DNA from 4 places in the Methylobacterium sp. 092160098-2 genome. Region 1 is predicted to be linked to each of the others. Evidence: predicted binding sites of a transcription regulator. Region 1 holds the regulator's gene; each other region holds the start of a gene.

What was found. Region 1 encodes LexA, which represses DNA repair genes until DNA is damaged. Its sites were predicted from a motif close to TGTTCNNNNTGTGTTCNG; they were not measured.
Region 2: PQI07_RS06195 (trna delta -isopentenylpyrophosphate transferase) is a predicted target of LexA. The motif match lies at 3,729-3,746, and genes of this name have one in related genera.
Region 3: PQI07_RS07640 (ATP-dependent helicase) is a predicted target of LexA. The motif match lies at 4,237-4,254, and genes of this name have one in related genera.
Region 4: PQI07_RS13835 (PA0069 family radical SAM protein) is a predicted target of LexA. The motif match lies at 4,439-4,456, and genes of this name have one in related genera.

The regions. Positions count from the first base shown of each region.
Region 1 covers NZ_JAQPZJ010000001.1:4,553,191-4,560,952, forward strand. Annotated here, with positions in the region: gene gltX (glutamate--tRNA ligase) at 1-1,197, opposite strand, end outside; gene PQI07_RS21460 (ComEC/Rec2 family competence protein) at 1,390-3,681, shown strand; gene lexA (transcriptional repressor LexA) at 3,675-4,412, opposite strand; gene PQI07_RS21470 (hypothetical protein) at 4,663-5,109, shown strand; gene PQI07_RS21475 (hypothetical protein) at 5,128-5,343, opposite strand; gene PQI07_RS21480 (NRAMP family divalent metal transporter) at 5,424-6,665, shown strand; gene fae (formaldehyde-activating enzyme) at 6,728-7,267, shown strand; gene PQI07_RS21490 (hypothetical protein) at 7,308-7,762, opposite strand, start outside.
Region 2 covers NZ_JAQPZJ010000001.1:1,330,610-1,338,371, reverse strand. Annotated here, with positions in the region: gene ftsY (signal recognition particle-docking protein FtsY) at 1-985, shown strand, start outside; gene PQI07_RS06215 (septation protein A) at 1,116-1,730, shown strand; gene PQI07_RS06210 (DsbE family thiol:disulfide interchange protein) at 1,734-2,348, opposite strand; gene ccmD (heme exporter protein CcmD) at 2,345-2,488, opposite strand; gene PQI07_RS06200 (heme ABC transporter permease) at 2,498-3,295, opposite strand; gene PQI07_RS06195 (trna delta -isopentenylpyrophosphate transferase) at 3,809-4,483, shown strand; gene PQI07_RS06190 (hypothetical protein) at 4,515-4,826, shown strand; gene PQI07_RS06185 (tRNA1(Val) (adenine(37)-N6)-methyltransferase) at 4,836-5,594, opposite strand; gene PQI07_RS06180 (putative signal transducing protein) at 5,591-5,815, opposite strand; gene PQI07_RS06175 (polyprenyl synthetase family protein) at 5,984-7,003, shown strand; gene PQI07_RS06170 (MarR family winged helix-turn-helix transcriptional regulator) at 7,185-7,613, opposite strand; gene PQI07_RS06165 (chloride channel protein) at 7,751-7,762, shown strand, end outside.
Region 3 covers NZ_JAQPZJ010000001.1:1,615,168-1,622,929, forward strand. Annotated here, with positions in the region: gene PQI07_RS07630 (S9 family peptidase) at 1-181, shown strand, start outside; gene PQI07_RS07635 (AsmA family protein) at 309-3,764, opposite strand; gene PQI07_RS07640 (ATP-dependent helicase) at 4,265-6,646, shown strand; gene PQI07_RS07645 (PhoH family protein) at 7,066-7,762, shown strand, end outside.
Region 4 covers NZ_JAQPZJ010000001.1:2,929,049-2,936,810, reverse strand. Annotated here, with positions in the region: gene PQI07_RS13850 (glycosyltransferase family 4 protein) at 1-165, shown strand, start outside; gene rnhB (ribonuclease HII) at 309-908, shown strand; gene PQI07_RS13840 (methyl-accepting chemotaxis protein) at 925-2,928, opposite strand; gene PQI07_RS13835 (PA0069 family radical SAM protein) at 3,295-4,410, opposite strand; gene PQI07_RS13830 (hypothetical protein) at 4,568-5,098, shown strand; gene PQI07_RS13825 (amino acid permease) at 5,233-6,681, shown strand; gene moaB (molybdenum cofactor biosynthesis protein B) at 6,767-7,324, opposite strand; gene maiA (maleylacetoacetate isomerase) at 7,465-7,762, shown strand, end outside.

The sequences.
Region 1 (7,762 bases):
GAGCCGGGTGCGGCCCTCGTCGGAGAGGAGGGCGCGGGCCTTGTCGTCCAGCGCCAGCGGCCGCTGGGCGTAGAGGTAATAGGCGCTGTCGAGGAGCTCGATCAGCGTCTTGGCCCGCTCCTTCAGGCCCGGCATGGCCTGGGTGAGCTTGTCCTTGAGGTCGGGCTGCAGCGGCGCCGACAGGCCGCGTCCGGGACCGACATTGGGCAGGATCGTCTCGATCGCCGCGACGAGATCGGCATCGGTGCTGGTGCGGATGTAGAGGCCGTTGAGGTTGGCGAGCTTGGCGAAGTCGAACCGCGCCGCGGAGCGCCCCACCGCGCCGAGGTCGAAGGCCGCGACCATCTCCTCGGTGGAGAAGACCTCCTGGTCGCCGTGGCTCCAGCCGAGCCGCACGAGGTAGTTGCGCAGGGCCGCCGGCAGGTAGCCGAGATCGCGATAGGCCTCGACGCCGAGCGCCCCGTGGCGCTTCGAGAGCTTGGCTCCGTCCGCCCCGTGGATCAGCGGGATATGGGCCATCCGGGGAATGTCCCAGCCCAAGGCGGAAAAGATCTGGCTCTGGCGCGCCGCGTTGGTGAGGTGGTCGTCGCCGCGGATGATCTGCGTGACGCCCATGTCGTGGTCGTCGACCACCACGGCCAGCATGTAGGTCGGCGTCCCGTCCGAACGCAGCAGGACGAGGTCGTCGAGGTCCTTGTTGGCCCAGGTCACGCGGCCCTGGACGGCGTCCTCGACGACGGTCTCGCCCTCGGTCGGCGCGCGCAGGCGGATCACCGGCTTGACCCCGGCGGGGGCCTCGGACGGGTCGCGGTCGCGCCAGCGGCCGTCGTAGCGGGGGGCGCGGCCCTCGGCCCGGGCGGTCTCCCGCATCGAGGTCAGCTCCTCGGCGGTGGCATAGCAATGGTAGGCACGGCCGGCCGCCAGCAGCTCCTCGGCCACGGCCCGGTGGCGCTCGGCCCGGGCGAACTGGAACACCACGTCCCCGTCCCAGTCGAGGCCGAGCCAGGACAGGCCGTCGAGGATCGCGTCGATCGCGCCCTTGGTGGAGCGCTCCCGGTCGGTATCCTCGATGCGCAGCAGCATCTTGCCGCCGGTGTGGCGGGCGTAGAGCCAGTTGAACAACGCCGTGCGGGCCCCGCCGATATGCAGGTAGCCGGTGGGCGAGGGGGCGAAGCGCGTGACGACGGCTGAGGACATCGGTCCGGTATGTTCCGGGGCTGGTCGCGGACGGAGCGCGACGGACGGCGAAGGGGCGGCGGAGCGGCGAGGGGCTCGACAGGGCGCCCGTAGCACGAAGCACCGGCTGTAGCACGAGCCGGAGGATGCGTTAAGAATCGCCCGCAGAATCGCCCGGCCCCGAGACAGGTCGCGCGGAACGGGGCGGCGGCGATGCGGCGGATCGGCGCGAGGCTGGCGGGCGGCGCGGTGGCGCTGGCCGGCCCCCGCGCGCCCGCCCTCCCGGTCATCCGCCACTGGGTGGCCGAAGGCCTCGCCCGGGACGCCGAGCAGCGCCGGCTGTTCCCCTGGCTGGCGGTGGCCTTCGGCGGGGGGATCCTGGTCTATTTCGCGGCGACCGACGGCGCGCCGAGCCTGGCCGCGCCCCTTGTCGCCGCCGCCCTTGCCCTGGCGCCGATCCCGCTCCTCGGCGCGCGCCCGGCGACGCTGGCGGCGGTGCTCGCGGTGGCGGCCGCGTTCCTCGGCTTCGCGGCGGCAGCCTGGCGGGTCTCGGAGGTCGCCGCCCCGGTCCTCACCCGCACCACCATCGGCCCCCTCATCGGAACGGTTGAGGCCCTGGACGAGCGCGAGGTCGGCGCCCGGCTGCTGATCCGGGTGGAGAGCTTCGCCGGCCTCGCGCCGGAGGCGCGGCCCGCCCGGGTGCGGGTGTCATTCCGCAAGACGCCGACCCCGCTTCCCGGGGACGTCGTCGCCGCCACCGCCCGGTTGTTGCCTCCCCCGGAGGCGGCCCGGCCCGGAGGCTACGATTTCGCCCGAGACGCCTACTTCCAGGGGATCGGCGCGGTGGGCTCCCTGGTCGGGGCGGTCACGATCCGGGCGCCGACCGAGCCGCCGCCCCTCCGCCTGCGGCTCGCCGCCACGCTCGACGCGGCCCGGAACGGGCTCACCCGCCGGATCGCGGAGGCCGCCGGCGGCCAGGCGGGCGCGGTGGCGGCGGCCCTGGTGACCGGCAAGCGCGGCCTCATCGGCCCGGCGACCAACGATGCGCTGCGCGCCGCCGGCATCTACCACGTTGTGTCGATCTCGGGCCTCCACATGGTGCTGGCCGCCGGCGTGGTGTTCTGGCTGGTGCGGGCGCTGCTCGCGCTGGTCCCCCATTGCGCGCTCCTCTGGCCGATCAAGAAGATCGCGGCCGGCTTCGCCATGGTCGGCGTCACCGCCTACTGCGCCTTTTCGGGCTGGGACATCGCCGCCGAGCGCTCGCTGATCATGACCCTGATCATGCTGGGCGCGATCCTGGTGGACCGGCCGGCCCTGTCGATGCGCAACCTCGCCCTCGCGGCGCTGATCGCCCTGGCCCGGGAGCCGGAGGGCCTGCTCGGCCCGAGCTTCCAGATGTCCTTCGGCGCCGTGGCCGGGCTGATCGCCTGCGCGCGGCTGATCGACGGGCGGCTGTTCGTGCGCCCCGGGGCGGGCCGGCTCGGTCGGCTCGTCGGCACCGGCCTCTCGGCGGTCACCGGGACCCTGGCCACGACCCTGGTGGCGCAGGTCGCGACCGCACCCTTCGCCACCTACCATTTCCAGACGATCCAGCCCTTCGGCCTCGTCGGCAACGCCCTGACCCTGCCGCTCGTCTCCCTCGTGGTGATGCCCTCCGCGGTGATCGGGATCCTCGCCTATCCCTTCGCCCTCGACCGCCCGATCTGGTGGCTGATGGGTCAGGCGGTGGGGGGCATGCTCGCCGTCTCCCAGTGGATCGCCAGGTTCGAGCGGGCCATCGTGGTCGTACCGGCCTTCGGCACCGCGGCGCTGTTCCTGCTGACCGCGGGCCTGCTGCTCGCGACGTTACCGGCCTCCCGCCTGCGCTGGCTCGCCGTGCCGCCGATCCTGCTCGGACTCGTCGTCGCGGCCCGACCCGACCGCTACGACCTCTATGTCGATCGGCAGGGTGCGGGGGCCGCGGTGCGGGGGCCGGACGGACGGCTCGCGGCCCTCGGCAGCCCGTCCGGCTTCGTTCTCGAACAATGGCTGAAGGCGGACGGCGATGGACGGGGAGCCGGGGCACTGATCGTCCGATCGGGCAGCGGCCGCTGTGACCGGCTCGGATGCACCGCGCGCCTGCCGGACGGACGGGCGGTCGCCCTGGTCCGGGACCGGCGGGCCTTCCCGGAGGATTGCGCCCGCGCCGCGGTGCTGATCACGGGTCTCGTGGCCCCACCGACCTGCACCGGCCCCCTGGTGATCGACCGGCGCGTCCTGGCCGCCCAGGGCGCCGTCGCCCTCAGGTCCGACGGCGACGGCTTCGTCGCCCGTCACGCCCGGGCCGATGGCCGCTCCGTGCCTTGGCGACCACGCTCGGGACACGGGTCGGGGCCGCCACAATTGGTCACCGCGCCCTCCGCGGAGGCCCGCGCCTCTGACGACGTGGCGACAACGCCTCCGGAAACCGATGCGTCGGGCGGGGACCTCGCCCCCGGCGACGCGCCGGCCGAGCCGCTTCAGTAGCGGCGGACGAGGCTGACGAGGCGGCCCTGGATCCGGACCCGGTCGGGCCCGAGGACGCGCGTCTCGTAGGCCGGGTTGGCGGCTTCCAGGGCGATCGAGGAGCCGCGGCGGCGCAGACGCTTGAGCGTCGCCTCCTCGTCGTCGATCAGCGCCACGATGATGTCGCCGGTATTGGCCGTGTCCTGCTTGCGGATCACCACGAGGTCGCCGTCGAGGATGCCGGCCTCGACCATCGAGTCGCCGCGCACCTCCAGGGCGTAGTGCTCGCCGCCGGCCACGAAATCCGGCGACAGGGTGATGGCATGGCTCTGGTTCTGGATCGCCGAGACCGGCGTACCGGCGGCGATCCGGCCCATCACCGGGATCGAAATGGCACGACCGGCGTCGTCGATCATCCGCGTGCTGGCCGGGGCCGGCGGATGCTTGGACTTGCCGCCCTCGACCACGCTCGGGGTGAAACGGCGCGGCTCGGCCGGGGCCGAAGATGGGGCCGAAGATGGGACCGTCTGGCTCAGGCTCTCGGGGATGCGGATCACCTCGATGGCGCGCGCCCGATTCGGCAGGCGCCGGAGGAAGCCGCGCTCCTCCAGGGCCGTGATCAGCCGGTGGATGCCGGATTTCGACTTGAGGTCGAGGGCGTCCTTCATCTCGTCGAAGGACGGCGGGACGCCGCATTCCTGCATCCGGCTCTGGATGAAACGCAGGAGGTCCAGCTGCTTGCGCGTGAGCATCGAAGGGGGACTCGCGGCTTGGCAGACCGCCCCGTGACGGTCTCTGAAACAAATCACGAACAGGTTAAACGTTCCGCAAGTGTTCCGCAAGGGCGGCACCGCTACGCTTGGCGCGTCGCTCCGCGCTCACGGGAGCAAGGTCGAGAAACGCATTGACGGCGCAAGCGGAGCCGTTTCAATGCACCGCGGCGCCCCGCCGGGAAGGCGGCGGATCCGGGCCGCGGGCTGGGACCCTCTTGGGATGACGAGGATGCGACGACCCGCAGCTCTGCTGCCCCTCGGCCTCGCCGCCCTCGGCCTCGCCGGCTGCACCACCGGGTTCTCCTACATCTCGCGGAACTACGTGGCGCTCACCCCCCAGGTGGTGACGATCGGCTGCAAGGAGCCCTACGAGGTCTACGACAACCGGCAGATGCGCCGGATGCTGATCGTCTCGAACGCCCTGCGCGAATATACCGGCTGCAACCTGAGCGAGGCCCGGATCGATCCGGAGCCGAACGCCACCCGGGTGAAGCGCTTCCGAACCGCCGCCCGGGCCTATCTCGACGAGACCGTGCGCGAGGATTGCCGGATCACCGGCGAGACCGTGTTCGATCCGCTGAAGACCGAGTTCGCCTACGCCTGCGACACGCCGATCGAGAAGCGCGGCACCGTGGTCCCCCGCCTGCCGGGCCGCAATCCCGGTCTCGCCCGCTGACCGACCGGCGGCGCGCCGTCAGGCGCCCGGCTTCGGGAAGGTCCGTTCCGCCGCGTCGCCGGCGGCGGCGAGCAGGGCGCGTGCGAAGGCCCGGGCTTCCGCCCGGTCGAGAACGATCGCGGCGGTGACCGGCGCGCCGCCGAGGTCGGCCAGGGCGAGTTCCAGGCGCACCCCGTCGGGCACGGCGGTCGCCTGCAGGCTCCAGCCGGAGCCCCGATCCGTGCTCTCCGCCATCACATGTCCCTCCCGCCTGCCCCGGGAAAACGCCGCAGGCGCCCGCCGGAACCGCCCGTGCGCGGGACTGTTCCCGAGCCGTGCCCAGCGCTTCCCTGCCTCGCCTGTCCGCTTACCTCAAGGCCGCAGGCCCGGGACTCGTGGTGATGCTGGCCGATACGGATGTCGGAAGCCTCATCACGGCGGCCCAGAGCGGGGCGCGCTGGGGCTATTCGCTCCTGCTCCTCCAGATCCTGCTGGTGCCGATCCTGTACGTCGTCCAGGAGCTGACGGTGCGGCTCGGGACCGCCACCGGACGCGGCCACGGCGCGCTGATCCGGGAGCGCTACGGGCCGGTCTGGGCCTGGATCTCGTACGGCGGCCTCGTGGTCGCCGGCATCGGCGCCATCGTCACGGAATTCTCCGGCATCGCCGGCATCGGGGACCTGTTCGGGGTGCCGCGGCTCGTGAGCCTCGGCCTGCCGGCCTGCCTGCTCCTGGGGCTCGTCTTCACCGAGAGCTACCGGCGCGTCGAGGTCGTGGCGATCGTGGTCGGCCTGTTCGAGCTGGTCTTCGTCGGGCTCGCCGTCGCGGCGCGGCCGAACCTGCCCGAGATCGTCGCCTCCTTCGGGCACATGCCGCTGGGCGACGGCCAGTTCCGGGTGCTGATCGCGGCCAATATCGGCGCGGTGATCATGCCGTGGATGATCTTCTACCAGCAGTCGGCGATCGTCGATAAGGGCCTGGGCTGGGAGCACGCGCGGCGCTCGCGGCTCGACACACTCGTGGGTGCGGTGGTGTCGCAATGCGTGATGGGCGCGATCCTCGTCGCCGCCGCCGCCACGATCGGCAAGGCCGGGCAGGGCAGCGCGAAGGGGCTGGAGACCGTCGGCGATCTCGCGGGCGCCTTCACGCCGGCCCTGGGGCCGTGGCTCGGGCAGGTGGTGTTCGGGGTGGGCATCATCGCGGCGGCCTTCGTGGCGCTCAACGTCGTGGCCCTGGCGCTGGCCTGGGGGTTCGGCGACGTGACCGGCCGGCCGCACTCCCTGGAGCAGTCGCCCCGGGAGGCTCCGGCCTTCTACGGCGCCTTCGCGCTCGCGGTCGCGGCCGGCGCGGTCGCCGTGCAGCTCGTGCCGGATCTCGTGGCGCTCAACATCGCCGTGGAGGTGATGAACGCGCTGCTCCTGCCCCTGGCGCTCGGCCTGCTGATCCTCCTCGCCACCCGGGCCCTGCCCGAGGGGCAGCGCGTGGCGGGCGTCTACAAGGGGGTGGTCTACGCGGTGTCGGGGATCACGATCGCGTTCGCGATGGTCGGCGTCCTGGACGGGGTGGGCCTGCTCTGACGCGATTGACGCGGGGCCTCCGATGATGTCTCCCGCGGGCTCCGATCAGGTGGAGTTCGAACATGCAAGAGATCTGGTTCCGCACGGGCGAGGCCACGGTGCTGGCGGCCGAGGGCCAGTACACCGACGCCATGCCGGAGGTGCTGATCGGCTCGGTGCGCGGTCCGGTCGGCCAGGCCTTCGCGTCGATGATGGGGCAGGTCCAGGGCCACACGCGGATGTTCGTGGTCCGCGACCTCAACCAGCTCGTGCGCCCCGCCACGATGATGACCACCAAGGTCACGATCCACACGGCCGAGTATGCCGAGCTCCTCGGCGGCGTGGTCCAGGCCGCCACCGGCGACGCGATCGTGGACTGCATCATCGAGGGCATCCTGCCCAAGGACGGGCTCGACGAGCTGTGCATGATCATCATGATCTGGCTCGATCAGCGGTGCGCCGAGGACGACAACCTCGACCAGAAGGACCTCTACCGGACCAACTACGAGGCGACGAAGCTCGCCATCGCCCGCGCCCTCAAGGGCGAGCCGACGGTGGACGAGCTGATCGCCAACCGGAAGACCGTGAAGCACTACGCCCTGGACGGCGTGATCGAGTACTGATCGGCCCCTTCGCGCGCATCCTGCCGGGGTCGATATCGCATCACCCCGGCGGGATGCGCCCCACCGAGCACAGGGTCCGCATCGCGGTGCTGCCCGGGTCGGTGTAGCAGGAGGCCGACCAGCCGTTCTGCTGGATGAACGACTTGCGCCGCTCCGACAGCGCGGTCCGGTAGGCGCTGGCGATGATCGGCTCGACGGTCGCGGCCGGTTCGCCGACCAGGATCTCGGAGGCCACCGACAGGTCGCGGAAGAAGGTCGCCGAGGGGGCGGGCTCGGCCGAGGTCGCCTGCACGATCGGCTCGGCCCGGCAGGTCACGTCGAACTTGATCGGGCCGGCCATGCGGATGTCGATGCTGGGGCCCGCCCGCTTGCCGACCTTGCCGCCGATGGCGCCGGCGATCTGGCGGGTGAGGTCGTCGCAGCTGTCGGCCCGGGCGGCCTCCGCCCAGAGGGGGAGGGCCGCGCAGGCGGCGAGGCAGGCGGCGAGGAAGAGGC
Region 2 (7,762 bases), 3.2 Mb from region 1:
GGTCGACAGCGCCGCTGCCCTGGCCCACGACGCGGGTGCCGGGCCGGACCGCGAGCCGGAGGCTAAGGGCTGGTGGAGCCGGCTCACCTCGGGGATGAAGCGGACCTCGTCGGCGCTCTCTGAGCGCGTGACCGGCCTGTTCACCAAGCGCAAGCTCGACGCCACCACCCTGGAGGACCTGGAGGACGCGCTGATCCAGGCCGATTTCGGCCTCGAGACCGCGATGCGGGTCTCGGAGGCCGTCGGCAAGGGCCGCTACGAGAAGGGCATCTCGCCGGACGAGGTGCGGGCGATCCTCGCCGCGGAGGTCGAGCGGGCGCTGGAGCCCGTGGCGGTGCCGCTCGCCATCGACGCGAGCCGGAAGCCCTTCGTGATCCTCACCGTCGGCGTGAACGGCGCCGGCAAGACCACGACCCTCGGCAAGCTCGCATCGAAGCTGCGGGCGGAGGGGCGCACCGTGATGCTGGCGGCGGGCGACACGTTCCGGGCGGCGGCGATCGACCAGCTCAAGGTCTGGGGCGCGCGCACCGGCACGCCGGTGGTGAGCGGCGCGCAGGGGGCAGATGCCGCGGGCCTCGCCTTCGACGCCCTCAAGCAGGCCTCGGCCGCCGGGACCGACGTGCTGCTGATCGACACCGCCGGCCGGCTCCAGAACAAGACCGGCCTGATGGCGGAGCTTGAGAAGATCGTCCGCGTGCTGCGCAAGCAGGATCCGGAGGCGCCCCACGCCACGATCCTCGTCCTCGACGCCACGGTGGGCCAGAACGCCCTCAGCCAGGTGGAGCTGTTCTCGCAGGCCGCGCCAGTCTCGGGCCTGGTGATGACCAAGCTCGACGGCACCGCCCGGGGCGGCATCCTGGTGGCGCTGGCGGCGAAGTTCGGCCTGCCGGTCCACTTCATCGGCGTCGGCGAGGGCGTCGAGGACCTGGAGCCCTTCGCGGCCCGCGACTTCGCCCGGGCGATCGCCGGGCTGGAGAAGGATTAGGACGCGGGCGCCCGCCGATCTTTGGTGCGCGATGTCATGGACATCGCGCGCTCGGCGTACCACACACCCCGCAAATCCCGTTCGACGCTCCCGGCCCACCGTGAGCGGCGCAGCCGAGCCGACCGAGCGTATGCAGATCGAATCCGTCCCCCCGCACCGCCACCTGCCGCCGCTCGTGAAGCTGGCGCTGGAACTCGGCCCGCTGGTGCTGTTCTTCCTTGGCAACGCGTATTCCGAGAAGTTCGGCGTCGCCCCGGACCAGAAGCTGTTCGTGGCCACGGGCGTGTTCATCGCGGCGACCGTGGTGGCGCTGGCGATCCACTACGTCATGGTGCGCCGCCTGCCGATCATGCCGCTCGTGTCCGGCGTGGTGGTGGTGGTGTTCGGCGGCCTGACCCTGGCGCTGCAGGACAAGACCTTCATCATGGTCAAGCCGACCATCGTGAACGCCCTGTTCGGCACCGTTCTGCTCGGCGGCCTCCTGTTCGGGCGCTCGCTGCTCTCGGTGGTGCTCGATTCGATGTTCAGCCTCACCGAGGAGGGCTGGCGCAAGCTCACCTTCCGCTGGGGCGTGTTCTTCTTCGTGCTGGCGGCGCTCAACGAGCTGGTGTGGCGGACGCAGACGGAGGATTTCTGGGTGAACTTCAAGGTGTTCGGCATCATGCCGATCACCGTGCTGTTCGCCCTGGCGCAGACGCCGCTGCTGACCCGCTACGAGCGCAAGACCCCGCAGCCCGAAATCTAGGGTCTACTGCGCCGCCGCGACCTTGCCGGCGGCGCGGATTCGCGTGAGCACGCTCGCGAAATTCTCAGGCGTGAGGATGCCGACGAGCTTGTCGCGGATGATGCCGTCCGGCCCGATGATGAAGGTTTCGGGCACGCCGTAGACGCCGAAATCGATCGCCGCCCGCCCGCCGGCATCGGCCCCCACCGCGCTGAACGGGACCCCGTGCCGGGCCAGGAAGCGCTGGCCAGCCTCGGGGCTCGGCTCCTTGTAGTCGATGCCCACGAGCCGGATGCCGGGCTCCTTCGCCAGGCGCATCAGCATCGGGTGCTCCACCTGGCAGGGCGCGCACCAGGAGGCGAAGACGTTGAGCACCGTGATCTGGCCCTTCAGATCCGCGCTCGACAGGCCGGGCACGGGCGCGCCCCCGGCGGTCAGCCCCGGCACAGCGGGCAGATCGAACTGCGGCACCGGCTTGCCGATCATCGCGGAGGGCAGGGCCGCCGGATCGGCGCCGGAGCGCAGGCGCAGGAACAGCACGGCGGCGAGTGCCGCGAAGGCGAGGGCCGGCACGATCAGCAGCAGCGAGCGGCGGACCGGCGGCGGCCGCCCGGTCGCCTCGTCGAGGGGCGCGGTCATCGCCGATCCTCGCCGAAGCCCTTCAGGGCACGCAGCTGCGTCCGGCGATCGCGCAGGGCGTTGCCGACCAGGGCGACCATCACGAAGGCGGTGAAGGCGTAGGCGAGCAGGATGAAGCCGCCGTGAGACCCGAGATCCATTGCGGCCCCCTAGACCGGTTGGCCGACCGGCATCGCGGCCGGTGTCGGAGTGATGTGCGGCTGGGCGCGGTCGAGGCGCTCGGCCTCGCGGATCGTCAACGTCCGCACCCGGCGACGCATGATCTCGGTGCGCATCGTGTAGAGATGCAGGGTGGTCCCCCCCAGGGTCGCGGCGCCGATCATGACCAGCAGCGGGTAGAGCATCGAGGGATCGATGGTCGAGCCGCCCATGCGCAGGATCGAGGCCGGCTGGTGGAGGGTCGACCACCAGTTCACAGAGAACTTGATGATCGGCAGGTTCACGGCCCCGACCAGGGTCAGGATCGCCACCGCGCGCGCGGCACGGTTCGGATCCTCCAGCGTGCGCCACAGGGCGATGATGCCGCAATAGATCAGCAGCAGAATGAGCATGGAGGTCAGGCGGGCATCCCAGACCCAGTAGGTGCCCCACATGGGCTTGCCCCACAGGGAGCCGGTCACGAGGCAGATCAGCGTGAAGGCCGCCCCGATCGGCGCCGCCGCCCGCTGGGCGACGTCGGCCAGCGGGTGGCGCCAGACCAGGGTGCCGATCGCCGACACGCTCATGGCCCCGTAGAAGAACACGCCGAGCCACGCCGCCGGGACGTGGATGTACATGATCCGCACGGTCTCGCCCTGCTGGTAGTCGGGCGGCACCACGAAGAAGGTCTGGTACAGCCCCAGGGCCAGGACGGCGAGCGACAGGGCCGTGAGCCACGGCACCAGCGCGCCCGACCAGCGCATGAAATGGCTGGGATTCGACAGGCGGGTCCAGAGGGAAGGCGTCATCGCGGCAGCTGTCTCGGACATCGTGGAAGCGGTCTAGCCTAGGGTGCGGTGCAGCAACAATGCGGGACGGCGGCGCAGGCGGCGGGGTCGCCGGAATGTGGTCGCAGACGGTGCCAACGCTGACGGGGCGTCGGAGCCGACGCGCTCCTGGACGATCGCGTCGACACCCAACCGTCTTCTTGGGACATCCGCGACGCGCCCCCTCTCCCGTGCGGGAGAGGGGATCCGCGCTACGCCCACACGCGTCTAAGCCTCCCAGCGTTCGCCGGTCTGGAAAGTATCGCTATCTCGAGCTTCCTGTGACCGCGCCTGTTCGAGGCGTCCCGGGCCATGCCCCGGGCGCCACCGGCGCGCGGGGACGATGACGCAGGTCCGCAACCGCAGGTTTTGGCGTCCGAGCCTTGCGCATCGCGGGCAGATTGCGCATATAGACGTGAACAAAAAGAGAACGAAAGAGCGTCCCCGAGAAAAGCTGTGGACGACCCGCCTCCCTCCTGACGGAACGAGCGCCTCATGCGAACCGCCGACAAGCAGATCGCCGACATCCTCGTCCGCTACGGCGAGCCCTTCGGGGGCAATGTCTGGCGCGTTCAGGGGACCGCCGTCATCTACCACAAGACCCTGGAGCGCATCGCCGCCCAGGCCGGCATCGTGTTCGAGCCGCCGACCGTCATCCGGGCCGAACGCGACGAGGCCGTGATCCTGGTGACCGGCCGCCTGCCCGGCGCGAAGCCCGGGACCGAGCGGGTCGAGTGGTCGATGGGCGAGGCGCTGGTCAACGTGAACTACCGCGTCTCCGGCAAGCAGGCGGCCTACGTCTACGCCATGGCCGAGAAGCGCGGGAAGGACCGCGTCATCCTCAAGCTCATCGAGCTGCACGGTCTCGTCTACTCGGAGGAGGAGGCCGACGAGTTCCGCGCCCACCAGATCCCGGTCCGCGCCGTCGACGAGGATTTCGAGGAGGCGCCCGCCTTCGACGAGGTCACCGAGGCCGAGGGCGACCTCAAGCGCCGCATCGACGAGGCCGCGACGATCAACGCGGTCACCGACCTGATGCTGGACGGCGCCACCCAGGCCGTCTTGGCGACGATGCCGCCCGGCACCCGCGACGAGGTGCGCGACTACGCCAAGGCCCGCCTCGTGGCGCTCGGCTGGCCGCAGCGCGCCGGACGCCGCAGCGCCGCCTGATCCCGCTTCCACCCCACCGAAGGAGACCGCCATGCATCGCGCGACGAGCCGCCGCACCATGAAGGCCCGCCGGGATTCCCACCACGGCTGGAGCATCGAGACGCTGTCCTACAGCCCGACGCGGATCGTGCGCCTCGGCGCCGAGAAGGTCGCGATCCTCTTCCCCCCGGTCGAGCCCGGCGCGGCCTGGCAGCTCTACCCGCATCCCGACACGTTCCCGGGCCTCAACTTCGAGGGCCTGCCCGAGCCGCTGCGTCCGGAATTCCTCGCCTTCCCGGATCTTCCGGAGGTCGAGCGGTTCCTCGGCATCCGTGATGCCGAGCCCGCCGCGCTGGCGGCGTAAGCTGACGGCTCAGAGCGATGGCCAGGGCGCGCCGCGATGGAGCGCCTCGGCCTCGGCCGTGAAGGTGCCGTCGGAACCGTGCAGCACGAGGGGCGGGCGCAGGCTCGCGGCGGCGCGGCTGCCGCGGACCGCGGCGATCAGCACACGGATCGCGGGCGCGTCGCCGCGGGGATGGACCGGGCGGATCGCCAGCCCGCCGTAGCGGCCCTTGAGGGCGTCGAGGCAGGCCGGAAGGGCGTCCGCCCGGTGGATCAGGCCGAGGCGGCCGCCGGGCCGCAGGATCGCCGTGCAGGTCCGGATCCAGGTCTCGAGATCCCCGCCCGCGAAGGTGTGGGCGGCGGCGCGGCCCGGATGCGGCGAGGCGCGGTGGCTGCCGGGTGCGAAGAACGGCGGGTTGGTGAGCACGACGTCGAAACTGTCCGGCACCAGGCCGGCGGCGCGGCGTTCCGCCGCGGGTGCCAGGACGTCGGCCATCAGAACCTGCGCGTCGATGCCGTTGAGGGCCGCGTTGGCGCGGGCCTGCCCGGCGAGCACCGGGTCGCGCTCGACCAGCGTCGGCCGGAGGCCCGGCGCCAGGGCCGCGCAGGCGAGACCGACGGCACCGGTCCCGGCGCCGACATCGCAGATCCGCTCCCCGGCCTGCGGCGCGAGCAGCCGGGCGAGCAGCACCGCGTCGGTCCCGGCGCGATGCGCCCCCCGCGGCGGCTGGTGCAGGCGCAGGAGGCCGCCGAGGAAGGAATCGGCGCCGGTGTCGGCCTCTTCTGTCACGGCTGGCGCAGCTCGTGGGCGATGCCGGCATCCGTGAGCAGGCGGCGGGCCTGGGCCTCGTGGTCGCGCGGGACGAGAAGGCGCTGGCCGAAGACCCCGATCGATCCCTCCATCAGGCTCATGTGGCTGTCGGCGACGAGGACCGGGATCTCGGCCGCCTCGAGGACCGATCGGGCGAACCCGATCAGCACGACATCGTTGGCCCGGATCAGCTCGATCATCGCGTGTTCGCTCCGAAGCGGGCTCGGATCGGCGGTTTCGTCGCGTGAGCCCCGCGCTGGCGGCACCCCATATCCGGACGGCGACGATGTTGCGGCGCCGCGGGGCGCGTGCGAAGGGATCGCCCGCCCCCTGAGGGGCGACCGGTCTGGAGGTCACGGATCTTGGGTATGGCCCTCTCCATCGAGAATCCGAAGCCCGAGGCGGAGGCGGGGCTCAACGACCTCGTCGCGCTGGTGGCCGACGGCATGGCGCGGGTCAACACCACGATCCTGTCGCGGACGGGATCGGACGTGGCGATGATCCCCGAGGTCGCCAACCACCTGATCGCCTCCGGCGGCAAGCGCCTGCGCCCGATCCTGACGCTCGCCTGCGCCCAGCTCTGCGGCTACGCGGGCGCGACCGACGGCGACGTGAAGCTCGCCGCCAGCGTCGAGTTCATGCACACCGCGACGCTCCTCCACGACGACGTGGTCGACGAGAGCGACATGCGCCGCGGCCGCGTCGCCGCCCGGATCAAGTGGGGCAACGAGGCCTCCGTGCTGGTCGGCGACTTCCTGCTCGGCCAGGCCTTCCGGATGATGGTGGAGGTCGGCTCCCTGCGGTCGCTCGACATCCTCTCGGCCGCCGCCACGGTGATCGCCGAGGGCGAGGTGATGCAGCTCACCAACGCCAAGAACCTGGAGACCGACGAGGCCGCCTACCTCGCGGTGATCCGCGGCAAGACCGCCGAGCTGTTCGCCGCCGCCTGCGAGGTCGGCCCGGTGCTCGCCGGACGGCCCGAGGCCGAGCAGGCGGCCGCCCGGTCCTACGGGATGAATCTCGGCATCGCCTTCCAGCTGATCGACGACGTGCTCGATTACGGGGGCACCTCGGCGGAGCTCGGCAAGAACGTCGGCGACGATTTCCGCGAGGGCAAGATCACCCTGCCGATCGTGCTCGCCTACCGCCGCGCCAGCGAGGGCGAGCGCGGCTTCTGGCGCCGCACCCTGCAGCAGGGCGAGATCGGCGCCGACGATCTGGAAACGGCCCTCGACCTCCTGCAGCGCCACGGCGCCCTGGAGGAGACCGTCGCCCGCGCCCACCATTACGGCGCAGAGGCCCGGGCCGCCCTCGACATCTTCCCCGACGGGCCCGTCAAGGCGGCGCTCCTCGGGGCCGTCGAGTTCTGTGTGGCGCGGGCGCGCTGAGGCGGGGCCTCACGGCTCCCGCATCGACAGCCAGACCGCCCCACCATCGGATCGGCAGCGCGTCGCCCCGGGCTGATCGGACCGCGGCCCGCCGCGAAGGTATCCCTCGCGCTCCGTCCCCGCAGGCGGGTCGGTGATGCCGGTCCCCTGCGATTGAACGACCCATCGGCCGCCGGTCGCGTCAGCGCGTCGCGGGTCCGAGGGCGTCGGTGAGGGCGGGGGCGAGGTTGCGCAGCTCGTCCAGATGCGCGGCCGTCAAGCTTTGCAGGAGGCCCTCGGCACGGGGGGTGAGCGACAACGCGCTCCGCCGCCGGTCCTCCACGGCGCGTGTCTTGGTCAGCAGACCGGCCTCCACCATGCGGGACACCAGTTCGGCCGCGCTGTGCGGGGCGATCAGCAGCTGCTCGGCCAGAAGGCCGACCGTGGCGGGCGCGCGTCCGACATGGCCTGCCAGGGTCAGCAGGGCCTGATGCTGCTGCGGCGGCAGCCCCGCCCGGGCCGCCGCGGCCTCGCTGAACGCCAGGAAGCGGCGGAGCCGGAACCGGAAATCCGCGAGCGCCGCATATTGCTCCCGCGACAGCGCCTCCGTCCCGGACGCGTCGGTGTCCATGATCGCCTCCGTGATGGGGCCTGTGATCCGCCGACGATGCCCCGGATCGACAGGCTTGTGCAGCCTCGCCACGACCGTGCCGTTGTGGATTATATCGGATCACGACATAAATGCGGTCGTGAGGAAAGGAGGCCTGGATGATCGGCGGG
Region 3 (7,762 bases), 2.9 Mb from region 1:
CACCTACTGGGAGCCGGCCAAGTGGGTCGCGCGGCTGCGCGCCACCATGACGGGCGGCGGGCCGGTGCTCCTGCGGATCAACATGGAGGCAGGCCACGGCGGCGCCGCCGGCCGGTTCGACCGGCTGGAGGAGGTGGCGCTGATCTACGCCTTCGCGCTCATGGCGGTGGGGAAGGCTTGAGCGCCGTCGTCCGTGCGGGCGCATGGCCCATGACGGCGATGACGGGGCCATGACGGGGCGCGGCGCCTGAGGCGTTCAGAGGGGCCGGTCCCACGGAGATGGGAGCTGCCTCAGGATGCGGCCGGCCTCATGGTCGGACCTCGGCGGGAGCCGGCGGTTGGGCGATCCCCTCGTCCGGATTGCGGGCCCGCTTCGCCGCCTCCTCGGCGGCCTTCTCCGCGGCGGCTTTCTCCGCAGCCGCTTTCTCGGCGGCAGCCTTCTCGGCCGCGGCCTTGAGAGCCGCCGCGCGGGCCCGGTCCATCTCGATCCGGGCGCGGCGGCGCTGCCGCTCCACCTGGTCGGCCTCGGTCAGCTCGATCGTCTCCAGCTCGCGCTGCAGCACGAAGGCGGCGAGGCCGTTCGACAGGGTGCCGACGTCCAGTACGCGCTCCGGCGCGCCGAGGGGCCCGGTCAGGCCGAACTGGACCGCGGGCGGGCCGGCATTCCAGCCCCGGGGGACCGGGCCGCCCACGAGCGTGCCGCGGACGTCGAGGCGGCCGGCGCGCAGGTCGTAGCCGACGGTGCCGGCCCAGCGGGCCGGGCCGAGATCGAGGTCGAACGGCCCGGCCCGCAGGACGCCGCCCACGATGGTGGCGGCGGCCCGGGCGGATCCCCGCGCCTGCCCGCCGCCCCGGGCGAGTTCCTCGGTGACCAGGGCCTGGAGCCGCCCCTCGCGGAGCGGGTCGTCCATCTCGGCCGCCCGGGCCAGCACCCGGCCGAGGGCCGCGGGATCGGCCGCGGGCAGGCTCAGATCGGTCAGGGTGAGCGCGCCGCTGCCCGAGAGGCTGTCGGCGAGGCCCGGCAGGGTCTCGGCCGTGGCGGCGAACCGCAGATCGGCGCTCAGGCGGCCGCCGATCGGGCCGCCGGCCAGCGTCGGGAGCGCCGCACCGTCGAGGCTGCCCGAGCCGGAGACCGCGGCGCCGGCCCCGAGACGGGCGATCGTCACCGAACCCACGAGCCGTCCCCCGGCGAGCTTGCCGGACAGGTCCCGCAGGATCAGGTTCCCATCGGTGAGGCCCAGGGCGGCCGTCGCCTCCGTGGCGACGAGGCCGCGCCCGAGATCCAGGCTGGCGACGCGGGCGTCGAGGGACAGGGCCGGATGGGCCGTCGGCGGCCCGAACGTGCCGTTCGCCCCCGGCGGGATCACCAGGGCGGCGGCGAGCTGCGGCACGGACAGGCGGTCGAGGGCGAGGCGGCCGTGCAGGGCGCCGCCCGCCGCCCGCAGCAGCGTCCCGTTCACCCCCGAACCCGCGACCGTGCCGGCGATGGCGGCGGCGGCCTCGCCCTGCTGCCGCGACAGCGTGACGGTGAGATCGGCCGGCCACGCGCCGGGGGCCAGGGTCGCGGCGCCGGCGAGCGTCAGGAACGGCGCCAGATCGGCCGTGTCGGCCCGGACTTCGCCGCCCGTGGGCACGAAGTCGGGACCGACCAGGATCGGGCGGCCGGTGGAGAGCCGGAGGCCCGCGACCGTGCCGTTCGCCGTCAGGGCGAGGGCCTGCCCGTCCGGCCGCTCGGCCGTCACGTGCAGTTCGGCGGGCTGCTGGAGGCCAACGATGTCGGTGCGGCCGAACCACGCCCCCGCCCGGGGCGCGGTGAGCGTGGCGGTGCCGCCCTCGATCCGCGTGCCGCGGCTCGCCAGGGTCAGGTCGAGGGTGCCGCCGCCGGCGCTGCCCCGCGCCTGGGTCCGCAAAGCCGCGGCCGCGCCGCCCGCCCGGTCGAGGGTGACGGCGAGGTCGAGGGGCGCGTCCCGCAGGACGGCGGGCAGCAGGCGGATCTCGCCCACCCAGACCCGCTCGAGCAGGCCGAGCAGCGGCGCCGCCGCCGGGGCCTTCAGCCGTCCGGAGACGCGGCCGGTCCCGTCCGCACCGATCTGGCCGGACAGCCGGGCGCTGGCGCCGGCGAGATCGGTGACGTCGAGGCTGTCGACCTTGAGGCCGGCGCCGTCGGACTGGATCCGCGCCGCGATCGTCCCGGTGCCGGAGCCCGTGGCGCCGAACCGGACATCCTTCGCTTCCAGGGTCAGGGCGAGGTCGGTGTCGCGCAGGGTCCCGAGCGTCGTCCCGAGGGGCGGCAGGCCGGCGATGTCGAGGCCGCTGGCGCGAATCTGGGCCTCGAACCGGCCGCGCTCGGTGCCCTCGGCGGCGGTGTAGCGGGCGTTGCCGGTGATCCGCGCCGGTCCGAGTCCGAGGCGCAGGTTGCGCAGGGACAGGCCGGTGGCGGCGGCCGACAGGTCGGCGGCGGCCTCGACCGTGCGCCCGTCGAGGAGCGCGACGAGGGGCCCCTCGGCGCCGAGGCGGCGCAGATAGCGGCCCAAAGCCTCCGAATCGGGGGCGGTGAGCGACACCGGGCCGGTGAAGCGCAACGGGGCCGTCTCGACCTGCCCGCTCGCCGCGACGGTGGCGTCGGCCGGGCCCGTCACCGACAGGCGGCGCAGCAGCAGGCCGCCGGCCCGTTCCAGGGTGCCGGTGAGGGCGAGGTTCGACCAATCCTCGCCGCCGAGCACGGCGCTGCCCACCGTGAGGTCGAGATCGAGCATGGCCGGCAGGCTGCCGGCCGAGCGCGGCAGGCCGCGGCCGATCAGATTCTGGCCCTCCGCCGAGGTCAGGAAGGCGTCGAGGTCGAGGCGGCGGGCCTCGAGGGTCAGGCCGCCGCGCCACTGGCGCAGATCGAGCCGGCCGGTGCCGCCGAACCGCAGGCTCCGGCCCCCGGGATCGATGGCGAGGTCGACGCCCTCGAACCGCACCTGCGTGCCCCGGGCCTTGAAGGTGCCGGCCAGCGAGAAGGGCAGGTAGGCGCCCGCGGCCTGGGTCGGCGGCCCGACGACGAGGCGCGCCGAGCCCTCGGCCTCGACCAGGGAGCCGCCGGCTTCGCTCGGCGCGAGGCCGAAGCGTGCATCCGCCTCGAAGCGCGGAGCCGCGTCGCCGCCGCCGGAGATCTTGGCGGCGAGGCGCCCGTCGGGTCCCGGCGTGCCACTCACCGCCCGGAACGGGATGCCGCCGCTCGTCCCCTCGACCCGCCAGGGGCCGACCAGGGCCGGCGCCTGCAGGTGCAGGTCCTGGACGTAGAGCTGGTCGGTCCGCCCGGTGGCGGGCACCTGCGTGGTGACCAGGAACTGCTGGATCTGCAGGTTCTCGATCGCGAGGTCGCGGTCGCGCAGGGCGCCACCGAAATCGGCCGGCAGCTTCAGGGCGTCGGGGCCGGCGACCGGGAGCTTGATCTCGGCCCGGCCGATCCGGGTCTCGGTGAAGCGGAACTCGCCCTTCAGGAGCGGCGCGAGGGCGATCTCGGCCTTGACGAACCGGGCGTCCAGGCTCGGCCGGTCCGGATCGGCGCCGAGATGCAGGCGGTCCACGCGCAGCCGCGGCGAGGGCAGCAGCCGGACCTCGATCCGGCCGTCGGTCCGGACCGGGACGCCGAGGGACCGGGCGAGCGCCCGGTCGACGAGCGCGCGATGGGCCTGCCAGTCGACGAAGGGCGGAACGGCGAGCGCCGCCACGAGAACCAGGATGACGGCGCACGCCAGCGCGGTCAGAAGATCACGCAATGGTCCTGTTCCGCACCATCTCTCCGCGAGGCCGCGCCATCACCGTGCCGCCATGCCCCGCGTGCCCCCGCGAGTCAGTTGTCACGGCCATAGCACGATAAGCCCCCGGGAGCGCCAGCGGCGATGCCACGGTCCGGAGCGGTGCGCGCGGCTGTCCGCGGCACCCCGGGCGAGGGGTTCCGGACCGGGCGCGGGTCCCCTCTCCCGTGCGGGAGAGGGACAGGGTGAGGGATGCGACTTCTCCGGAAGGACCTGGTCCCTCACCCCAACCCTCTCCCGCACGGGAGAGGGGGCTTGTCGCGCTCCGCCGCCGCTGTCGGCCCCCGATCACACACGTGCCGATCCGCGGCCACCGGGGAGACGGCGGCGCCCCGCAGCCGGCCGCGGGCCCCGAAGGGCGCGGATCGTCCCGGCGCGGACAGCCGCGCTTCATGGCTCCGCGCCCCCTCGGCGGCGCGAACGGCCTCGACGCCGTTCGCGATTTGGTCCAGGGATGCGGGATGCAGAACCACCCGCAAGCGCAGCCCGCCGGGGACGGCGCGCCCGCCACGTCCATCACCGCCCGCGCCATGGGCGCCCTCCGCCGCGACGCCGCCGGCTATCTCGAGGGGCTCAATCCCGAGCAGCGCCGCGCCGTCGAGACCACGGAGGGCCCGATCCTCGTGCTGGCCGGCGCCGGCACCGGCAAGACCCGGGTGCTGACCACCCGCATCGCCCACCTGATCGCCACCGGGCGGGCGCGCCCCTTCGACATCCTGGCGGTGACCTTCACCAACAAGGCCGCCCGGGAGATGAAGCACCGGATCGGCACGCTGATCGGCCCCGCCGGCGAAGGCATGCCCTGGCTCGGCACCTTCCACGCCATCGGCACCAAGATCCTGCGCCGCCATGCCGAGCTGGTCGGGCTCAAATCCGACTTCACCATCCTCGGCACCGACGATCAGCTCCGGCTGATGAAGCAGGTGATCGCCGACCAGAACGTCGACGAGAAGCGCTGGCCGGCCCGGGCCCTGTCCCACGCCATCGACGGCTGGAAGAACCGCGGCCTCGGCCCCGAGCAGGTGCCCCCGGGCGAGGCTGCCTCGTTCGCCTTCGGAAAGGGCGGCGCGCTCTACACCGCCTACCAGGCCCGGCTCGCGACGCTGAACGCCGTCGATTTCGGCGATCTCCTGCTGCTCTGCCTCAAGCTCTGGCGGGAGAACCCCGACGTCCTGGCCAATTATCAGGACCGGTTCCGCTACATCCTGGTGGACGAGTACCAGGACACCAACGTCGCGCAGTACCTGTGGCTGCGCCTGCTGGCGCAACAGCGCAAGAACATCGCCTGCGTGGGCGACGACGACCAGTCGATCTACGGCTGGCGCGGCGCCGAGGTCGACAACATCCTGCGCTTCGAGCACGATTTCCCCGGCGCGGTGGTGGTGCGGCTGGAGCGCAACTACCGCTCCACCGGCCATATCCTCGCCGCCGCCTCGGGGCTGATCGCCAAGAACGAGAGCCGCCTCGGCAAGACCCTGCGCACCGACGACGAGCCGGGCGAGCGCGTCACCGTCACGGGCGCCTGGGATTCCGAGGAGGAGGCGCGGATGCTCGCCGAATCGATCGAATCCCTCCAGGTGAAGCAGCATCCCCTGTCGGAGATCGCCGTGCTGGTGCGGATTTCCGCGCAGATGCGCGAGATCGAGGATCGGTTCGTCCAGCTCGGCCTGCCCTATCGGGTCATCGGCGGCCCGCGCTTCTACGAGCGCGCCGAGATCCGCGACGCCCTGGCGTATCTGCGCGCCACCGTGAACGTCAGCGACGACCTCGCCTTCGAGCGGATCGTGAACACGCCCAAGCGCGGCCTGGGCGACGCCACCCTGCAGCAGCTCCACACCTACGGCCGCGCCAACCGGCTGCCCCTGCGGATCGCCGCCGAGCGCCTGTGCGAGACCGACGAGCTGAAGCCCCGGGTCCGCTCGACCCTGCGGGCGCTCACCGAGAGCTTCGCACGGTGGGCGCGACTGGTGGAGGCGCAGCCGCACAGCGAGGTCGCGCAGACGATCCTCGAGGAATCCGGCTACACCGAGATGTGGCAGAAGGACCGCTCGGCCGACGCCGCCGGCCGGCTGGAGAACCTGAAGGAATTCGTCCGCTCCATGGAGGAATTCCCCGACCTCGCGGCCTTCCTGGAGCACGTCTCCCTGGTGATGGAGGCCTCCGAGGCCGAGGGCGCCGAGCGGGTCTCGCTGATGACGCTCCACGCCGCCAAGGGGCTCGAATTCGACACCGTGTTCCTGCCCGGCTGGGAGGACGGCCTGTTCCCGAACCAGCGGGCGCTGGACGAGAGCGGCCGCGCCGGCCTGGAGGAGGAGCGGCGCCTCGCCCATGTGGGCCTGACCCGGGCGCGCAAGCGGGCGAAGCTGTCCTTCGCGGTCAACCGGCGCATCCACGGGCTCTGGTCGTCGACCATCCCGTCGCGGTTCATCGACGAGTTGCCCGAGACCGCCGTCGACGTGGTCGAGGCCCCCGCCCACTTCTCGGCCGGCGCCTCGCGGTTCGACCGCAACCCGGCGCCGTTCGGATCGAGCTACGGCACGCCGGGCTGGCAGCGGGCGCAGGCCAACACCGCGCCGGGTGGCCGGTCCGGGTCCGGCGGCGGCTTCCGGTCGGCGGGCCCGGGGGGCCGCTCCGGCGGCCAGTCCGGCGGACCCCGCCAGATCGAGGGCGAGCTGATCGCCAAGTCGACGGGCGCGCCCTCGGCCTTCCAGGCCGGCCAGCGGGTCTTCCACACCAAGTTCGGCCCCGGAACGGTCGCGGGCGTCGATGGCAACAAGCTCACCGTTGACTTCGACAAGGCCGGCCAGAAAATGGTGCTCGACAGCTTCATCCAGGCCGGGTGAGGCCCGTCCCGCCGACCAAGCCCGGACGTTTCAGGGCGGCAGGGTCGGCCGGCTTCGCCCCTGCGGGCGGGGAGGATCGTGATCGTGCCGGATGCCGCGTCATCGCGTCTCCCCCGTCCCGAACCTGATGCATCCGCGCCAGCCGCGCGGCTTTTCCGAAGCCCCCTCGCCCACCGTCACCCCTTGGTCACACCCGGCGCGCATTCGTCGGATGCGAATCGCACTGGTGCGCCAGTTGCATCGTGTATTCGGCCGCGCACGGATCGTCGTGACGCTCTCCACAGGCGGACGAGCGCGGGGCGGAACCTTCGGCCTGGGGCCGGTATTAAGTTTCGCAAACGAATAGAACCGGGAGCACGCAGGTAAACGGCAGTTCAGATACAGATCCAGGTTGGCTAGTCCCGTTGGAGTGTACATCCATGAAGAGACGCCGCGCACGACTTGAACTGGTTGAAGACCGCACGTCCCGCATTCACCGCACACGCTTCGACGAAGAACGCAACCTCGCCCCCATCCAGCCGCTCACCGAACGCCAGGCCGAGTATCTCGACGCCCTCGCCCGCTCCCCGCAGGTCATCGTCCTGGGGCCGGCCGGCACCGGAAAGACCTTCATCGCCGGCACCCGCGCGGCGGACCAGCTCCGCCAGCGCCGGATCGCCAAGGTCGTCATCACCCGCCCGAACGTGCCCTCGGGCCGGTCCCTCGGCTACTTCCCCGGCACGCTGGAAGAGAAGATCGCCCCCTGGGTCGCCCCGCTGACCGAGGCCATGAAGGAGCGCATGGGCGCCGCCGCCTTCGAGATCGCCCTCAAGACCGGCGACATCGAGATCGTCCCCTTCGAGGTGATGCGCGGGCGGACCTTCAAGAACTGCCTCGTGATCCTCGACGAGGCCCAGAACACCACGATCAACGAGATCAAGATGTTCCTGACCCGGATCGGCGACGATTGTCAGGTCATCATCAACGGCGATGTGTCGCAGACCGACCTGCGCGAGACCTCCGGCCTGCGCACCGTCATGCACATGGTCAAGAGCCGGATGATGCCGATCCCAGTGGTGGAGTTCACCCGCAACGACATCGTGCGTTCGGGAATCTGTGCCGAATGGGTGAAGGCCT
Region 4 (7,762 bases), 1.6 Mb from region 1:
CTCGATCAGGATCTCCGGGCTGCCGCGCTGGCGGCCCTGCGGCTGTCGCGGGCCGAGTGCCGGGCCGAGGCCCTGCGCTGCGGCTGGGACGTGAGCGCGCGGCAGTTCTTCGGCAATATCATCGAGGCGCATGGCGGCGCGCGCGGCACCCGGGACGCCGCCTGACCCGTGACGGCGCCCGCGCGGGATGGCAGGACGGCGTCATGCCGCCCGCCAAGCCGTCCGCCCCGCCCATCGCCAAATCGACTGCCAAGTCGACTGTTAAGTCGGTCGGCAAGTCGGTCGCCGCCACGTCGCCGACCAAACCGATGGCGGGCCGGCCGCCCTTCGATCCCAACCGGGCCGCAGCCTACCCGGCGGTGATCGGCTGCGACGAGGTCGGTCGCGGCGCACTCTGTGGGCCGGTCGTGGTGGCCGCGGTCTGGTTCGATCCGGCGGCGATCCCCGCCGACCTGCTGGGCGCCCTCGACGACAGCAAGCGCGTCCCGGAGCCGGCCCGGGAACGTCTGGCCCCCATGATCCACACCCATGCCCGGGTCGCGATGGCGGCGGGCTCCCGGGCGCTGATCGACCAGATCAACATCCGCGGCGCAACCCTCGACGCGATGGCGCGGGCGGTCGCTCGGCTCGGCCTCGCCGCGCCCGTGCTGGTCGACGGGCGCGACGCCCTGCCGGGCCTTCCGGGTCGCGCCGTGGTCGGCGGCGACCGGCTGGTGCCGCAGATCGCCGCCGCATCGATCGTCGCCAAGGTGTTCCGCGACCGGCTGATGCGGCGCCTGGCTCAGCGCCATCCCGGCTACGGCTGGGAGCGCAACGTCGGCTACGGCACGGCCGTCCACCGCGCCGGCCTGACGCAACTCGGCCGCAGCCCGCATCACCGGCTCAGCTTCACCCGGGCCTTCGACTGATCCCGACCCCCAGGGGTCACGCAGCCCGGACGCCGGCCAGGAAGCGACCGACCTCGACGGCGAGCTGCTCCGACTGACGCGTGAGCGCGGTCGCGGCCGTCAGGACGTGGTCGGCCGCGCGCCCCGTCTGGTCGGCTGCCTGCGCAACCCCGGCGATGGTGCCGGTCACCTCCTGCGTCCCCGTAGAGACCTGCGTGATGTTGCGGACAATCTCCTGCGTGGCCACCCCCTGCTGCTCCACCGCCGCCGCGATCGCGGCGGCCACCGCACTGATCTCCCCGATCCGGCCCGTGATCGTCCCGATCGCCTCCACCGCCTGACCGGTGACGGTCTGGATGTCGCCGATCTGCCGCCCGATCTCCTCGGTGGCGCGGCCTGTCTGGGCTGCGAGGTCCTTCACCTCGGTGGCGACCACCGCGAAGCCCCGCCCCGCCTCGCCGGCCCGCGCCGCCTCGATGGTGGCGTTGAGCGCCAGCAGATTCGTCTGTGCGGCGATGCCGGCGATCAGCTCGACCACCGCGTCGACCCGGGCGGCCGCCGTGTTGAGCGCGGCCACCAGCACGGCGGTCCGGTCGGCCTCGCCGACGGCGGCCCGCGCCAGTTCGGACGAGCCCTGGACCTGGCGCGCAATCTCTTGGACGGAGGTGCCGAGTTCCTCCACGGCGGCGGCCACGGTATCGGACTGGCTGGCGGTCTGCTGGGCGGTCGTGGTCATCTGCCAGGCCGTGGTCTGCAATTCGGCCGCGGCGGCGGAGACCTGACCGACGATGCCGGCCACCGCCGACTCGAAACCCTGCGCCATCGTGAGCGTCATGCTCCGACGCTGCGCCTCCGCGGCCAGCGCCGCCTCGGCCGCCTCGGCCTCCAGGGCGCGGGTGCGGACGAGGTTGTCCCGGAAGACCTGCACGGCCGCCGCCATCGCGCCGATCTCGTCCCGCCGCTCTCGGGCCGGGATCGGCACGTCGGCGTCTCCTCCCGCGAGCGCCTGCATGGCCTGGGTCATGGCCCGCAACGGCCGGAGCACCCAACGGAACACGATGACGATACCGCCGACCGCCAGCAGGACCGCTGCGGTCAGGAACAGCACGGCCCCGAAAAGCGCGCGCTGCGACTCGGCGGCGAGGAGCTGGGCCCGGTCGATCATCGCGTCGAGACCCGCGTGGGCCAGATCGAGAAGCGCCCTCCCGTCGGCGATGTCGCGCGCGCGCAACGCATCGGCCTCGATGCCGGGCGCCCTGCCCCGGCTGAGCGCGTCCGTGATCGCGACGCGCCGCCGCGCCGACTCGCCCTCGAAGTTGCTGGCCTGCGCCTTCTGGAAGGCGGCACGCAGGGCGACCGGGACGTCTTCCGTGAACAGGTCGACGACTTTACCCCAGTCCGCCATCAGGCGACCCCGCTCCTCGGCCGCCGCGATGATCTCCTCCTGCGACCAAGACGCCTTGGCGGCCACCGAGGTTTCCATACGGCGCCAGGAATTGCCGAGTGCGACCCGCGTCGCCCAGCTGGCACGCTTGATGTCGAGGGCCTGCGCGACCGCCGTGTCCCGGCGCGGGATGGCCGCGTCCACCGCGGCGTTGGTTGCCGCGAAGGCGTTGAGGAGGCTCGTGACGGCTGTGTCGAAGGTCTGTCTGAACGCCGCATCGCGGCGTTCCCTCGGGAGCGCGACGACCGCGTCGATCTGTGGCCTCAGCGCCGCCAAGGTCGCCTGCGCGCTCCGAAGCGGCTCCAGCGTCGCCTGGACCGACGGCACGGCGAGGTCGCGCACAAGGGTCCAGAATTCCGTCTCCGCGTCCATCAGGGCCTGCCGCTCGGACAGCTGATCCGCCCTATCGGCCACCGAGATCGGACCCTCGACGGCCAGGACCTTCTGAACGATGCCCCGCGCCATGCGGGTCGCGATCACCGACCGGAGCAGCGTGCGGCTGACCCGCGTGAGCGTGACGACGCGCTGCCCCTCTCGCGCGTGCTCCACAGCGCTCAGGAGCGTGTCTGTACGCACGGCAAGCAGCATTACTCCCATACTCAGCAATACTAATCCGATAATTGATCCTATTGAAAATCTGGAATATCGAGACAAAGCGTAAGTCCTTCTCAATGAAAACCCAGAAAACGACTTCATAGATGACAAAAGATCTTTGCTGTCAACCTCGAATTCAAGACTAAATCGAAATATGTATTTTGGCAATTAAGATTAAACCTAGAGTCAACAAGCCGAGTATTCGCGCAATCGAAGTCCCGATTGACGCGACGAGTGCGGTACGTCGCCATTTCCAGCGGAATTGGAGATGGATGATCGATAAGCTGCTGCACCGACGGCGGATTCATCTGGCCCGGCAGGCGCTCCGCTCATACGATCCTGGCCAGCCGGGCTCGACGCCGCGCCGTCTCAGAACAGCGACAACTGTGCCCCCGGTCTGCGGAAGAACTCCCGGTTCAGCGCCATCCGCCCGAAGGCGAAGCCGAGTCGCGTGCCGGCGAGCCGGACCCGCTGGCCGATCATCGCCGCGTAGGCCCCCTCCCCGCGGAAGCGGTGGCCGAAGCGCGGGTCGTTCTCGCGCCCGCCCCGGGCTTCCCGCAGGAGCGCGAAGGCCCGCGCCCTGCGCTCCGGATAGTGCTCGGCGAACCAGTCGGCCACGAGGTCGGCGACTTCGCCGGGGAGGCGCAGCAGCGCGTGGCCGATGCGACTCGCCCCGTGCGCACGCGCCTCGGCCAGGATCGATTCGATCTCGTGATCGGTCAGGCCGGGAATGATCGGCGAGACGTTGACCATGACGGGCACCCCCGCCGCGCTCAGCGCGCGCATCGCCGCGAGCCGCTTGTCCGGCCGCGGCGCCCGCGGGTCGAGGCGGCGGGCGAGGTCCGGATCCAGCGTCGGCAACGAGATCGCCGCCAGCACGAGATTGTCCGCCGCCATCGCCGCCAGGATATCGAGGTCGCGCAGCACGAGGTCCGACTTGGTGGTGATGCTGACGGGATGTCGGGCGTCCCGCAGCACCTCCAGCACCGCGCGGGTGATCCGGTGCGCGCGCTCGACGGGCTGGTAGGGATCCGTGGCGGTGCCGAGGGCGATCGTCTCGGGCCGGTAGCCCGGCGCGGCCATCTCGCGGGCCAGCAGCCTTGCGGCGTCTGGCTTGGTGAAGATCCGCGACTCGAAGTCGAGCCCCGGCGACAGGCCGAGCCAGGCATGGGTGGGGCGCGCGTAGCAGTAGATGCAGCCGTGCTCGCAGCCCCGATAAGGGTTGATCGACCGGTCGAAGGGGATGTCGGGCGAGCTGTTGCGGGCGATGATCCGCGTGGAGCGCTCCGGGGTGACCTGCGTGCGCAGGGGCGCCGGCGCGTCCGCCATCCCGGTCTCCTCGTGGAACGTCTCCCGCCGGGCCGGCTCGTGGCGGCCGGTGGGATTGGCCGTGGCACCACGCCCGCGCCGAGCATCCCGCGGCACGCTGCTCGGGCCGAGTCGCTGGGCGGGCCGGCCCGAGACGTCATCGGGTATCGACACCATGGCGACTCGTCTCCTGCCCGATCCCGCTCGGAACATAAAGCGAACATCCGTCGGCCGAACGCCTCTTTTTCAGGCAGACCCAGCTTTGTCGCCTGTCCGGACAGCGACACGGCCGCCCGACGGCGGCCGGGCGGTTTACGGCGGCGCAGAATCGTCTATGCGCGCGCTCATGCTCTCCGCCGTGACCTATCTGGCCGACCCGGCCGATCCGGACGCGATCGATCGCCTGGCCGACACGCTCAGCGTGCTGGTCTCCGGCGTGGCCGGCGGCCTCATCGGCGACGCGGTGATCGTTTCGGGCAGCGAGAGTGAAGCCGTGGCGGCCGTCGCGGAGGCCACGGGCGCGACGCTCGTGCTGCACCGGGGCGGCAATCCCTACGCCGCGGGCGCTGCCGCGGCCCGCCGGGACTGGATCCTGTGCCTTGAGGCCGGGGACGTTCCGGCCGAGGGCTGGATCCGCACCCTCGACCGCTTCGTCGGGACGGCGCGGCCGGAGACGGCCCTCGGCCGCCTGCACCGTACGGCCGCGGGCTGGCTCGAACGGCTCGTGGGCCGGTTGGAGAGCGTGATGGGCGCCCGGCAGGCCCGGGCCGGGGACGTCGTCCGGCGCGAGGCCCTGCGGAGCGGCGGCCCGTTCGCGGCGCGCCTCAAGGTCCGGCCCTTGATCGCCCGGATCGAACGCGCCTGACCGGCAGAATCTTGCGCCGGCCCTCGTTGTTGTCGGTCAGTCCGCCTCTACAACACTTGAAGCGCGGCAGAAATTTCGCCGACTCTACATCTGTGGAAGCGGGCTGACCCGGCTCGATCTGGAAGGATGGTGCAATGGAATCGTCGGGCCTGATGGGGCGCAAATCGGTCGACGACATCGTCGAGAGCGGCGAGGGCGAGCAGCAGCTCTCGAAGTCGCTCGGCGCCCTCTCGATCACCGCGATGGGCATCGGGGCGATCATCGGCGCCGGCATCTTCGTTCTCACCGGCACGGCGGCGGCCCAGTATGCCGGACCGGGGATCATGCTGTCCTTCGTGCTCGGCGGCATCGCCTGCGCCTTCGTCGGCCTGTGCTATTCCGAGATGGCCGCGCTGATCCCGGTGGCGGGGTCGAGCTACACCTACACCTACGCGACGCTGGGCGAGTTCTTCGCGTGGCTCATCGGCTGGGACCTGATCCTCGAATACGCCATGGGTGCCGCCACCGTAGCGGTGGGCTGGTCGGGCTACGTCATCAGCATCCTGAAGACCGTCGGGATCGTGATCCCGGCCCAGTTCGCGAACGCGCCCGGCACGCCGATCGACGGCGGCGGGACGGCTCTGTTCAACCTGCCGGCGGTGCTGATCGTGGCGCTGATCACGATTTTGCTGATGCGCGGGACCAAGGAATCGGCGCGCTTCAACAACATCATGGTCGCGGTGAAGCTCACCGTGGTGGTGGCCTTCATCGCACTGGGCTGGGGCCACGTCGACACCGCGAACTGGAGCCCGCTGATCCCCGACAACGACGGCACCTTCGGGCATTTCGGCGCCAGCGGCATCCTGCGCGGCGCCGGCGTGGTGTTCTTCGCCTTCATCGGCTTCGACGCGGTCTCCACCGCCGCCCAGGAGGCGCGCAAGCCCCAGAAGGACATGCCCATCGGCATCCTGGGCTCGCTGGCGGTCTGCACGATCCTGTACGTGCTCGTCGCCGCCGTGCTCACCGGCCTCGTCCCCTACAAGGAGCTGAACGTCCCCGACCCGATCGCCAAGGGCGTCGACGTGATCGGCATCGGCTGGTTCGCCCTCCTGATCAAGCTCGGGGCGCTGACCGGGCTCACGACGGTGATCCTCGTCCTGCTCTACGGCCAGAGCCGGATCTTCTTCACCATGGCCCAGGACGGCCTGCTGCCGAAGATGTTCTCCCACGTCCATCCGACCTATCAGACGCCGTATCGCAGCCAGGCGCTGATCGGGGCCGTGGTCGCCGTGGTGGCGGCCCTGGTGCCGATCCACATCCTCGGGGAGATGGTGAGCATCGGCACGCTCGCCGCCTTCATCCTCGTCTGCGGCTCGGTGCTCTACCTGCGGCGGACCGAGCGCCACATGAAGCGGCCGTTCCGGGCCCCCGCCGTGCCGGTCGTGCCGATCCTCGGCATCCTGTTCTGCCTGCTCCTGATGATCGGCCTGCCCCTCGACACGTGGCTGCGGCTGGTGATCTGGATGGCGATCGGCCTCGTCGTGTACTTCTTCTACGGCCGCAAGCACTCGGTCCTGCGCCGGAAGGAGGGGAACGCGGCGTAGGGCAGACGGACCGGCCCCTCACGATCCCCCATGACGATCCCGTCATTCCGGGCCGCCGCGGGCGGGCCCGGACTGAGGCTCATGCTCACACCGCGATGCTGGCCCCGCGCCGCAGGTGCTCGTCGAGACGCGGCATGATCTCCACGAAGTTGCAGGGCCGGTGCCGGTAGTCGAGCTGCTGGGCCAGGATCCCGTCCCAGGCGTCCCGGCAGGCGCCCGGTGAGCCCGGCAGCACGAACACGTAGGTCGCGTGCGCGACCCCCGCGGTGGCGCGGGATTGCAGGGTCGAGGTGCCGATCTTGTCGTACGAGATCCGGTGGAACACGGCCGAGAAGCCGTCCATCCGTTTCTCGAACAGCGGCTCCAGCGCCTCGGGGGTGACGTCGCGGCCGGTGAAGCCGGTCCCGCCGGTGGTGATCACCACGTCGACGCCGGGATCGCGCAGCCACGCCTCCACCTGGCCGCGGATCGCCGGGACCTCGTCCGGCACGATCGACCGGGCCGCAAGACGATGCCCCGCCTCGGTGAGGCGCTGCGTCAGGGTGTCCCCCGAGCGGTCGTCCTCCGGGCGGCGCGTGTCGGAGACGGTCAGGACCGCGATGTTCAGGGGGATGAAGCGGCGGGCGTCGGTCTGATCGGCCATCGTGCGGGCTCTCCGGGACGGAAGACCGATATGGGCCGGCCGAAGCCGCTTGTCGCCCCCGGGCGGCCGCGTCCACGTCCCACTTGCGGTGCACGGCAAACTCGGCTGTGCTCTTCCGATCCCGTCGGAGATCGCTCCCCATGCACATGTACGGCAACTGGCGCTCGGCTGCGGCCTTCCGGGTGCGGATCGCCCTGAAGCTGAAGGGCATCGCCTACGAGGAGACCTTCATCGATCTCGACGCGGGCGATCAGCACAAGCCGGAGTTCCGGAGGATCAACCCGCAGGGCGCGGTACCGGCCCTGTTCGACGGCGACGGGCCGCCGCTCACCCAGTCGCTCGCGATCCTCGATTACCTGGAGGAGACGCGGGGCGGCGTGCGCCTCCTGCCGGAGGAGCCGCGGGCGCGGGCCCGGGCCCGCTCGCTGGCACAGGTGG